Regions from separate parts of the Mesorhizobium sp. M0678 genome, predicted to be linked through region 1. Evidence: predicted binding sites of a transcription regulator. Region 1 holds the regulator's gene; each other region holds the start of a gene.
The links. The regulator LexA, encoded in region 1, represses DNA repair genes until DNA is damaged. The targets are predictions, from matches to a motif close to TGTTCNNNNTGTGTTCNG.
Positions count from the first base shown of each region.

Region 2: dnaE (DNA polymerase III subunit alpha) is a predicted target of LexA. The motif match lies at 1,569-1,586, and genes of this name have one in related genera.
Region 3: dinB (DNA polymerase IV) is a predicted target of LexA. The motif match lies at 1,201-1,218, and genes of this name have one in related genera.

Region 1 covers NZ_JAMYPT010000001.1:459,117-461,385, forward strand. The annotation lists partial or broken gene NKI29_RS02175 (ComEC/Rec2 family competence protein) at 1-728, shown strand, start outside; gene lexA (transcriptional repressor LexA) at 722-1,456, opposite strand; gene kynU (kynureninase) at 1,903-2,269, shown strand, end outside.
Region 2 covers NZ_JAMYPT010000001.1:270,916-273,184, reverse strand. The annotation lists gene dnaE (DNA polymerase III subunit alpha) at 1-1,303, opposite strand, end outside; gene NKI29_RS01270 (acetyl-CoA carboxylase biotin carboxylase subunit) at 1,741-2,269, opposite strand, start outside.
Region 3 covers NZ_JAMYPT010000009.1:1,520-3,788, forward strand. The annotation lists gene NKI29_RS17495 (hypothetical protein) at 1-361, opposite strand, end outside; gene NKI29_RS17500 (GNAT family N-acetyltransferase) at 481-939, shown strand; gene dinB (DNA polymerase IV) at 1,271-2,269, shown strand, end outside.

The DNA.
Region 1 (2,269 bases):
CGGTCGGGCTGATTTCGCTGAGATCCGTCCTTCTGGTGACGATCGCCCTCGTCATTGCCAGCATGGCGACGACCTGGTTGCGGCTGGCGGCACTTCCTTTTGCGCTCGCCGGCTTGCTGACGACAACGCAGACACGCATACCCGACGTATTGGTCTCGGAGGACGCGCGGCTGGTCGCGCTGCCGATCGGCAGCGGTGAACTCGCGGTCAACCGGGCACGCCCGAATGAGTTCACCATCGACAACTGGAAACGCGCGCTCACATCAGAGGCCATCGTCGCGCCGGAAACACCTGGAAAGAACGACCCGCAATTCGACATTGCCGATCCGGCCGACCTACCGCCGGGCATGCCGTTCATTTGCACGGACGGCCTCTGCCTTGCCAGGCATCCATCCGGCGCGATCATCGCGCAAGCCAAGGACCGCGATACTGCGCGGCCAGCCTGCGCCTTTGCCAGCTTGATCGTCATCGACGACGCCACCGCCCATAACCCCTGCTACTACGACCGGCTGGTCCTCGTCGTCACCAAACGGCAACTGGCGCGCGCGGGAAGTGCCGCCGTCTATTTCGATCCACAAGCGGCAACACGCGCCGAGATCCGCTTCGCCGTCAAAAAATCATACCGGCCCTGGCACGTGCAGCGGAAATTTTCACGCGCGGCACGGGGCCTGCCGCCATACCGCAGGGCCGACAACCCCAAAGCCGGCGCCAAGGGCGGAGCTCAGTAGCGGCGGATCAGTCCGACGAGCTTGCCCTGCACCTTGACCCTGTCTGGTCCGAAGATGCGCGTCTCGTAGGCCGGATTGGCGGCTTCCAGGGCGATCGAGGCGCCCTTGCGGCGGAACCGCTTCAGCGTCGCTTCCTCCTCGTCGACCAGTGCCACCACGATCTCACCGGGGCTCGCCGTATCGGCATTGCGGATGATCACCGTGTCGCCGTCGAAAATGCCAGCCTCGATCATCGAATCGCCTTTGACCTCGAGCGCATAATGCTCGCCGCCCATGATCATATCCGGCGGCACCGAAATCGAATGCGTCTGGTGCTGGATGGCATCGATCGGCACACCGGCCGCGATGCGGCCCATTACCGGGATCGAAACGGCGGCGACGACATCGTCGTCATTGCCGGCTGCAGGGACACGCGACGATGTCGGCTTGCCCTGCCGAGGGGCGCCTTGCCCAAGGCTGCCCTGGATGACACTCGGCGAGAACTTGCGTGCCGCATTGAGGCCGGGGGCGATCGAGTCAGGCAGGCGTAGCACCTCCAGCGCACGGGCCCGGTTGGGCAAACGGCGAATGAAGCCGCGCTCCTCCAGCGCCGTAATCAGCCGGTGGATTCCGGATTTGGAAGCCAGATCGAGCGCTTCCTTCATCTCGTCGAATGAAGGCGGGATACCGCTTTCCTTCAACCTTTCGTGGATGAACATAAGCAGTTCGTGTTGTTTGCGTGTCAGCATAGCGACCCCCAACAGAATCAGAAAAACAAACCCAGAACAAACACTATCTGTTCCAGTTGTGTTCCGCAACTGTTTAAAGTTTAATGAATGCGTTAAGGCTCGGGAAACAAACGACGTCCCTACCGGCGTACCGCATTTTCACCGCCGCGAGCCTCATCGCCTTGATTCTGCTTTCGTTTGCGCCCTTCTGGCCTCCTAGAAGGCGGCACTGGCATCGGCCGTCGGTCGGCAAAAGGCACGGAATTGAACCCGTATCGACTGTGCGGTTTGGTCAATGCACCGTGAACGAAACGAATTCAAAACGCCAACCTCGGGTTAAGTCCCGGTTTCCACCGCCTGGTCAGGCTGCTTCTCGCCGGTGGAGCCTTGCTGCGCGCAACCAGGTAATGGAAGAACAGTCGATGCGTGTCCGGCGTTGCGTTGGATCTTGGGGGAGCAGACAAATCATGACAGGAATTCCCGATCTCGTGGCCATAAAGGCGATGGATGCCGCGGATCCGTTGCGCGCGATGCGCGACCGCTTTGTGTTGCCGCAAGGAGTGATCTATCTCGACGGCAATTCGCTAGGAGCTGCTTCACGTGCCGCTTTCGATGAACTGCACAAGGCCGCGACCGAAGAATGGTCGCATGATCTCATCCGCGCATGGAACACGGCCGGCTGGTTCAACATGCCGCTTGAACTTGGCGACCAGCTCGGGCGCCTGATCGGTGCCGCGGCCGGCCAGACGGTGGTCTGCGACACGACATCGGTCAACATCTACAAGCTGCTGCACGCCGCCATGGCCATGCGACCGGAGCGGCAGGTCATCGTCG
Region 2 (2,269 bases), 190 kb from region 1:
ACACGCGGTCGGGATTGAGGAAGCGCTCGAACAGCAACGAAAAACGCAGTGGGTCGATGTCGGTGATGGTCGTGGCATAGGCGACCAGCGAGCCGGCGCCCGAACCGCGGCCCGGGCCGACCGGAATCCCTTGTGCCTTGGCCCATTTGATGAAGTCGGCAACGATCAGGAAATAGCCCGGATATTTCATCTTCTCGATGACGCCGAGCTCGAAATCCAGCCTTTCGCGATATTGCTCGACGGTATAGCCGGGCGTCGGCCCGTGCGCCGCCAGCCGCGCCTCTAGCCCTTCATGCGCCTGCCTGGCAAGCTCCTGCGCCTCAGCCTTCACCGCAGCATCGGCGTCGGCGACATCGCGGCCGGCAAAGCGCGGCAGAATCGGATTGCGGGTCTTCGGGTAATACGAGCAGCGCAGCGCGATCTCGACGGTGTTGTCGATTGCTTCCGGCAGGTCGGCGAACAGCCTCGCCATATCGGCCTGGCTTCTCAGGAAGTGGTCGGGCGAAAGGCGGCGGCGATTGTCGGCCGCAACCACGGAACCTTCGGCGATGGCGATCAGGGCGTCATGCGCCTCATAGTCTTCACGAGAGAAGAAAAACGCCTCGTTGGTGGCAACCAGCGGCAGATCGTGGCGGTAGGCGAGATCGACCGACGACTGCTCGATGGCGCGGTCGTAGCCGGAGACCCGCTCAAGCTCGACATAGAGCCGGTCGCCGAACAGGCTCTTGAGCGCCGAGAGCCGGGTCTCGGCGAGTTCGCGGCGATCCTGTTTCAAGGCAGTGCCGATCGGACCGCGCGGCCCGCCCGTAAGGCAGATCAATCCGTCGGTGTGGCCCTGCAGCATCTCGCTCGTCAGATGCACCGCTTCGCCGGGCGGTGTCTCGAGGTAGACGCGGCTGACCAGCCTGACCAGATTGCCGTAGCCGGCCTCGGTTGCGGCGATCAGGACGACCGGCCGCATCTCCGGTCCTTGCCGCCTGCGGTCGCGCTGGCTGTCGCTCGCCTCGCCGGAAAAGGCGAGGTCGATCTGGCAGCCGATGATCGGCTGGATGCCGTCCTTTACCGCCTTCTGGGCGAATTCCAGCGCGCCGAACAGATTGTTGGTGTCGGTGACGGCGATTGCCGGGCATTCGTCCTGCACCGCATGGCCGACGATCTTGCCGAGCTGCAAGGCACCTTCGAGCAGCGAATAGGCCGAATGCACGCGCAGATGAATGAACCGACGCGCCGCCGCCTCCGCCCGCGACGCCTTTGCATAGGCCTCGCGCAGCAAGGGATCGCGTGGAAGTCTTTCATCCGCCATGGTTTTTTCGCGCCGCCTCACAAGGACTCAGTCGATGAAGATGTATTGTCCGGCACCGGGTAACACGAGTCCAGCGGTAGTGATTGGAGCTTTGGAAGTTTAGAGCAACCGCCGAAGCTGCCAATCTCCCCCCTCGTGGGGGAGATGTCCGGCAGGACAGAGAGGGCGCTGTCCCGCCAACCTCAGGTCGGAAACACAAAACCCGCCACAGCGGGCGGGTCATTGGAGCCAATTAACACCATAGCCAAATTAGTAGCATAGCTGCCGGCACAAAGCAAGAACAAAATACGCTGTGACGGCAAAAAAGTGCGAATTCCTCACGGCCTCGCCTTGTCCCTCCTCAAGCGAGCATGCTCAACCAATTGCAAAGTCGCGTTCCTTCGCGCCCCCCTCTGTCCTGCCAACTTCTGACGGGCGTCGAGGGCGGATTTCAGTACTCACGCAAATTCCATGATCACCGCGTCGACGGCAAGGCTGTCGCCGGGCTTGGCGTTGAGCTTCGAGACGATGAGATCGCGCTCGGCGCGCAGCACGTTTTCCATCTTCATCGCCTCGACCACGGCAAGCGTCTCGCCGGCCTTGACCTCCTGCCCCTCGGCAACGGCGATCGATACGACGAGGCCGGGCATCGGGCAAAGCAGCATCTTCGAGGTATCCGGCGCCACTTTTTCCGGCATCAGCCTTTCGAGCTCGGCGGTGCGCGGCAGCATGGCGCGGGCTGTCACCGAGATGCCTTTCCAGGCGATGCGGAACCCGTTCAGCACCGGCCTGACTTGCGCCGCGACCTTGCGGCCGCCGACCGCGCCGCGCCAGATGAGATCGCCCGGCCGCCAGTCGGAGGCCACCGTCAGCGGTTTGCCGCCGTCGATTGTGAGGTCGAGCTCGATCGGAATGGAAATCATGCCTTCGACGACGGCAACCGAAAGATAATCCCGGCCGATCTTCACCACCCAATCGCGTTTCAAG
Region 3 (2,269 bases), on a different contig from region 1:
ACTGCCATTGCAGTTTTGCCTCATAAATCTCCTTGAGAACCGAGCCGAGAAACACGAGTTTGTCGCGAGAGATGTCGGCGGCGCCCAAGGCGTGAATGTCGGCAATGTGCAGGTGGTTCATAACCGCTTCCACGGACTGTCGTGTGGCGTTGGGGTCTCGTTCAAAGCTTCGCAGGCCTTCCTCGCTAAACCCTTCCATCAAAACGTAGCGTTCGAACGTCACGAATTTCGGCCAGAAAATGGTGCTGTATCCCACAGCAAGCGCAAATCGGCCCTCGCACCCGACCCAGCTTTGTAGATCGATGCCGGACCCATTGTTCCAGGCTGCCAATTCAGCCTTCATGCTGGCTGGAACATCCATATCGTAGCCTCCCGATCTCGCCTGTCATAGGTCTTTCAACGGCTGCTTTCCAGTAGACCGGCAAAGTTGCATCCCTTCACGCTTGTCGTCCCCAAATCCGCGCCGTATGTCTCCACGCGATGAGCGAGATCGAATTCCGTCGCGCGCAGGCGCCCGACCTGCCGGCGATCGTTGCAATGCTTGCCGACGATGTGCTCGGCGCAGACCGGGAAGACCCGTCCACGCCGCTTGCGCCGTCCTATCTCGATGCCTTCAGCGCAATCGATACCGATCCCAACCAGTTGCTGGCCGTCGCCGTCAACGCCGGGCAAGTGGTCGGAACGCTGCAGCTCAGCTTCCTTCCAGGCATTTCGAGAAAAGGCGCCTGGCGCGGCCAGATCGAAGGCGTTCGCGTCGCCCGGCAATGGCGCTCGCGCGGCCTCGGCAAGCTGATGATCGAATGGGCGATTGAAACATGCCGTTCGCGCAATTGCAGCTTCGTCCAGCTCACCACGGACAAAGGTCGACGGGAGGCGCACGCTTTTTACGAGCGCCTCGGCTTCACCGCCAGTCATCTCGGCTACAAGATGGCGCTGTAGCGCTCGGCTGATTGCCGAAGTCGGCGCTGCCCCTCATCCGCCTGCCGGCACCTTCTCCCCGTATAGCGACGGGGAGAAGGGGCTGTCCGCAAACTCGGCACTTTCCTGCAACGTTAGTGATTGGCGAAGCCATCGACGAAAGCGTCCTTCTCCCCGTCACTATACGGGGAGAAGTGCCCGGCAGGGCGATGAGGGGCGGCGCCAACCTGAAGCGATTGCCCCTTCACCTGTCGTCCGCGCTGCTTGACAATTCACCCACAATGTTCTCTTTATGTTCTCATCACAACTCGAGACAATGCGGCGTTCGAACCGCCGCGGGCGAACGGGCCGGATGGAAGCCAACATCCTCCACGCGGATCTGGATGCCTTCTATGCCTCGGTCGAACAGTTGCTCGACCCGGCCTTGCGCGGCAAGCCGATTGCCGTCGGCGGCGGGGTAGTGCTTGCCGCATCCTATGAAGCCAAGGCGTTCGGCGTGCGCGGCGGTATGCCGGGACGGCGCGCGCGGGAACTCTGCCCGCAACTCATCTTCGTCGGCGGCCATTTCAAGGACTATCAGCGGCTGGGCGATGCGGCAATCAAGGTGCTCGGCGATTTCACGCCGGTGGTCGAGCGGATTTCGATCGACGAGGCCTTTGCCGACGTCGCCGGCTGCACCCATTTGTTCGGCTCGCCGGCCGAGATCGCCGGCAAGATCCGCGGCCGCGTGCGGGCCGAGCTCGGCCTGCCGATCTCGGTCGGCGTAGCCCGCACCAAGCATCTGGCCAAGATCGCCTCACAGGTCGCAAAACCGGACGGGCTGGTGGTGGTCGATCCGCGCCACGAGCTGGAGTTCCTGCACCACCTGCCGGTCGAGTTGATGTGGGGCGTCGGCCCGGTCACCAGGCAGCGGCTGGCCGGCATCGGCGTCAACACCATCGGCGAGCTGGCGAAGACCAATGGTGGGGCGCTTGAGCGCCTGCTCGGGCCGGCGGCGGGAGAGAAACTCAACGCGCTGGCGTGGAACCGCGATCCGCGCAAGCTCGAGACGCAGCGCCGGGCGCGCTCGGCGGGTGCGCAGTCGGCGCTTGGCCGAAAACCGGCCGAGGAGCAGGTCTTCGTGCCCGCTTTGCTGCATCTGGCCGACAGGGTCGCCACAAGATTGCGGGCGAAATCCCGGCCCGGCCGCACGGTGACGGTTCGCGTCCGCTTTGCCGATTTGCGCTCGGTGACGCGCTCGATCACGCTCGACCAGCCGATTTCGGCAACCGCCATGCTGGCCGAGATCGCCGAGGCGCTGGTGCGCAAGGTGCTCATCGACCATCCGCACGAAAAGACAATCTCGCTGCTG